One region of the Metabacillus sp. 84 genome, then DNA from elsewhere that is predicted to be linked to it. Evidence: riboswitches for the same ligand, from Rfam matches in the RefSeq annotation. Region 1 holds a riboswitch; the other holds the start of a gene.
What was found. Region 1 has a riboswitch for thiamine pyrophosphate ahead of ACQCV8_RS00335 (thiamine phosphate synthase). Riboswitches for the same ligand answer to the same signal wherever they lie in the genome.

Region 1 (2,399 bases):
AAGCTGGTCGAGTTCCTGCTCCGTTTCCGCAACCTTGCAGATTCCCTTTTCCTCATAGCCAATATCAATACCTGTTGCTGATCTTAATTCCTCGGCCAGCTCAGGAAACATCGCTCTGCTCTGCCGCGCCATATCAAATAGAGGATCATATTCATCCCACTCAGCTTGAACACCAAGCAGTCCTGCGGCTGCCCGCGAACTTTCCTGCCCAGCTTTCCCCTTTTCCAAAATCAAGGGTAAAAGGCCTTTTTTGGATAGCTCATAAGCAATGGAACAGCCAATCACCCCTCCGCCGATGATGCATACATCATAATGTTTCATGCCAGCGCCTCCTTTCAAAGGTTGTTCGCCTCTCTGTATTCGCAGGCGGCCTGAACTGGATCATCACGGTCCCAGATTCCAGACATCACCAAAAACCCTTTCACCTTTGCATCGGACAGCAATGGAAGGTGGGCAGGCTCAATCCCTCCAATAACCAGAACGTCTATGCTGAGGAGCTCTGAAAGCTCCCTCGCTTTCCCGATTCCTTGAGGAGGCAGGCCTTTCTTGCTGTCTGTAGGAAACAAATGCCCAAACAAAACCGAGTCCGCTCCTTCATTTTGCGCCTCTAAGGCTTCATCAAGAGAATGAACAGACCGTCCGGCATGTATAGAAGGAAATGTTCTCTTTACAATGGAAGGGGACAGATTCCTGTATCCGAGCTGCACTCTTCTTACCCCTGCAGCCGCGGCGATATCCGGGCGGCCGTTTACTATTAATTTTTCAGAGGGCACACCATTCCGGATAAGCTCCGCTGTTCCTTCATAGATTTCCATTTCCGTTTTTTCCTTCTCCCTTATATGAAGAAAATCGATGACGGAACCCGCTTCCTTCATGAATTGAGCAATAGCCGGAAAAGGCATCCTTCCATTCGTTACTGCATGAAATTCCATGTGCTCCCCTCCTTCTCCCAATACAAACTGCGGCTTGCTTCGCCAGATCAGCTTAAGGGTTCACGCACACCGCTTCTCTCAGACGTAAAGCTCGCTCGTCCCGTAAAATAAGAAAAGCCCATTCCGCGCAGGGAAATGGACTGAAACATACAGCAATATGTACAGAGCCGCTTCCCTCCGCTAGTACGAACTAGATCAGGTATAAGGGTCAAAAACTTCTGCGTTTTTCTCTCAGCCGGCTCACCGGCTCCCCTAGCAAACTTTCATTTAATATTGGTAATATTCTATTATTATACCATTACAGGGAAAAATATCAAACCGTGCCGAAATACAAATGTGCATGAAGACTGCAGCCCGGATTAAATCCTGCTTTGCAGGATGGGCAGTGTGAGCCGCAATTCATGTATTCGTCCACCGTCAGCTCCAATCCGCATTTTCCGCACAATACCGCGTGCTAATCAAACTTTTCTGCAGGCCAAACTTCCGGTGAATGGTCCGCATGCTCTGAATGGCACAAGTGGCAAGGGTAATACTCCTTGCAGCAGTAAAACTTGATGGCTATAACATCGAGCTCGCTATTGTAATGCGTGCAGCGAGTCTCCCCGTCTATTATTGAACCTTTAACCTGAACATGTTCATCCTGCATTCCTGTGATCCCTCCGCTCCTTGACATGTATTTTACCATACAGCAAGGGGCAGTCCGGTAATCTCCTTTTTAAAATGAGTTTCCCGTGGCTGCCTTCACTCCAAGGATAAGGGGAGCAGCGGTGCGGACGGTGTAAACTCCTCCTCTTTTCATGACAGGGCGGTCTCACCTGAGCAGCTTCCCCACCGACTCTTTATAGCGTAAATTTCCCCGCACAGAAAACCCCCGATAAGCTCTAGAGCTTATCGGGGGCTTCCCGCTATCTACTGCAAGCAGTTCTTATAAGACGGTTCGAACTACTGCTGTTTAGAGTCATTGTAATACTGCACACTGTATTGCGCACCTTCAGAAACCATTTTGTTGTCTTCTACATCCTGAGGATCCGGGTTTCCCGCTTTATCAACCGGAAATTTTTCATCTTCTTTATTTTTATCCTTTGAGAACATAGACACAACCTTGCCTTGAGCTTGCTTCACTCCGTAAGAAAGCTTCGCACGTCTAGATTTATCCTTAAGATAGACGGTAGCTGCAACTCCTGCTGTTGATAGGGCAACTCCTGAAATGATTAATCCATTGCGTTTATTCATGGGTGATTCTCCTTTCAAGGCATTTTTTATATGGTAATTAGTAATTAAAGTACCCCGCTTCCATTTAGTTAAACATCCGGTTTTAGTATAATTCACGTATTTTTTAAGAGTCTGCCTGTACCATTCATGGCTGCAGACAGTCCTAAAGCTGCCATCAGCAGATCGGCGGTCAAAAAAAGCTGACCCGGATTAGGGCCAGCTTCTTTTTTATTCTTCCGCTTTTACTACGGCATG
Region 2 (2,399 bases), on a different contig from region 1:
AGGTGAAGATCATGAATAACAAAACATCCATTCTGAAAAAGGCCGTGGATTACGCCAAGAAAAATCCCGATCAAACCAAAAAAGCCATAAACCTTGTTACAAAAGCGCTGAAAAATAAAAAAAGATAAACTCCGGTGGTCTATTCTAAGGCCACCTTTTTTAATTTCTTAACATAAAAACGCCTCTTAATGGAAAAATAACGGTATCTATTTTTACTGAAATGAGGCCTGCTGCATGAAACCAATGTCTTCTTCTGAATTAGGTAACCTCTGGTCTACGTACCAGAAAAAAACGATGCTTCTCCGAATTTTAGAACATGCTTCGGATGTCACAACCCAAAAGGACATCACCTCCATTCTGCAGTACGCGTATCAGGAAGAGTCGAAATTCGTAAAAGAAATCGCTCAGCTTTTAGAACAAGCAGGGGCAGCAGTTCCAGAGGGATTTAACGAAACCGATGTAAACAGGAACGCAGACAGGCTGTTCGATCAGTATTTTTATATCCGATTTTTGCGTATGATCATGAAGCTCGGAATCGGACTCAACGCTGTGCACCTCTCAATGGTCTATAGAAACGATATCCATGATTTTTTTTCAAGAACATCTGCTCATTCCAATAAAGTATTCGGGATGTGTACGAATTGTCTTCTGCAAGTAGGGAATGGGTCCATTCCACCTGTTATACAGATGCCTGATCATCCTAAATTTGTCGTAACCGACAGCTATTTATCCGGCTTTCACTTTAAAAAGAGAAACTTGAACGCGATAGAGCTTGCGATTATTTACCATATTGTTGAAAATAATAATTTTGGCACCCAGATGATGAAAGGCTTTGCCAAGGTTGTAACTCATTCTGAAGTCAGGAACTATTTGAAAAAAGGAGAAAAGCTCGCATTTGATTTGTATGTATCGTTCGGAAAATTAATGGAGCACAGCGGGATCCCTGTATCGGCTTTGCCGGGAGCAGTGATTACCGAGACGAAAACCGCACCCTTCTCCGACAAGCTTATTATGTACCTCGTCAACCTTTTCAGCAGCCTGGGACTGACAAGCAACGCCCTGGGAACGACATATAGCCTTAGACCGGATCTTCCTCTTAAAATGGCACTGGCCGCCAGAGATATTTATTCCTTCGCCAAGCAAGGCGGAAGAATGATGATTGAACATCAATGGATGGAAGAGATTCCGGAAGCGGTTACCAAACGATAGTTGAAGTTTCTCCTGAACATGGTATGATAAAAATGGAAAATAAAATACCGCATTGCCGCTAGGGGAGCCTGTTGAGGCTGAGACCGGAATGACCCGGGACCCTTTGAACCTGATCTGGTTAATTCCAGCGGAGGGAAGCGGGAGATTGGCTTATTCTAATCTTTCCCGCTCTTATCCGCTGAGAGCGGTTTTTTTATTTTTACTCAGCAGCAATAGGGGGAACGGTTCAATGAAATCATTTACACAGCATCTAAGAGAAAAAACAAAATCAATTTGGGAAGCAAACTTCAGGCACCCTTTTGTCAAAGGAATCGGTGACGGCACCCTTCCATTAGAAAATTTTCGTTATTATGTAAAACAGGATGCGTATTATCTGTCCCACTTTGCAAGAGTACAGGCGCTTGCAGGCAGCAAAGCCGATGATCTTCATGTAACGGCCAGGATGGCATTTCATGCTCAAGGAACGTATGAAGCAGAACTGTCCCTCCACGAAAAGTTCTCAGCGCTGTTAGACATATCTGAGGAGGAAAAGCTCGCTTTTGAACCGTCCCCAACCGCCTATGCCTACACCTCCCATATGTATCGTTCTGCTATAAACGGGGGCCTCGGTGAAATCATCGCCTGCATATTACCGTGCTACTGGATTTATTACGAAATTGGAGAAAAATTAAAAGAATGCAGACCGGAAGAGCCGATCTATCAGGAATGGATTGCAGCATATGGGGGAGAGTGGTTTAAAGAATTAGTAAACGAGCAGCTTGACCGGCTGGATGAATTGGCGCTTGCAGCATCCGAAAAAGAAAAAGAGAAAATGCTTCATCATTTTACTATCAGCTGCAAGTATGAACTGGCTTTTTGGGAAATGGCATACAATATGGAGCAATGGCCCGACGCTTCTGCCATCGGCGTAAAGGAGGAGACCTGCTGAAAAAGCATCTGGCGGGATGGTTTGTCTGGCTGGAACTGACCAGTATATGCTTCTGGCCTCAGGCCACTCAGGAGAAAAAAAGCAGCCCAAAGAAAGGGCCTGCCCTGTTGCGGGGGCAGGCCCTCTTTTTAATTTACTTCATCATCGTCAAACGGGTTGATTACGTAAATATAAGCGTGGGCTAAGTCTATGCGGAGAATCCATTCCCATGGAACATCCAGTCTTTTATAAATGCTTTTCCAAAACTCAGCGGATTTTGTTT

Region 2: linked by a shared signal. The riboswitch ahead of tenA (thiaminase II) and the one ahead of ACQCV8_RS00335 (thiamine phosphate synthase) in region 1 are both predicted to bind thiamine pyrophosphate.

What each region holds. Positions count from the first base shown of each region.
Region 1 covers NZ_JBNILN010000001.1:62,843-65,241, forward strand. The annotation lists gene thiO (glycine oxidase ThiO) at 1-321, opposite strand, end outside; gene ACQCV8_RS00335 (thiamine phosphate synthase) at 336-932, opposite strand; TPP riboswitch at 1,088-1,196, opposite strand; partial or broken gene ACQCV8_RS00340 (CHY zinc finger protein) at 1,246-1,578, opposite strand; gene ACQCV8_RS00345 (hypothetical protein) at 1,875-2,165, opposite strand; gene gnd (phosphogluconate dehydrogenase (NAD(+)-dependent, decarboxylating)) at 2,373-2,399, opposite strand, start outside.
Region 2 covers NZ_JBNILN010000011.1:77,135-79,533, reverse strand. The annotation lists gene ACQCV8_RS16270 (hypothetical protein) at 1-128, shown strand, start outside; gene ACQCV8_RS16265 (DUF3231 family protein) at 235-1,209, shown strand; TPP riboswitch at 1,260-1,362, shown strand; gene tenA (thiaminase II) at 1,439-2,137, shown strand; gene ACQCV8_RS16255 (hypothetical protein) at 2,266-2,399, opposite strand, start outside.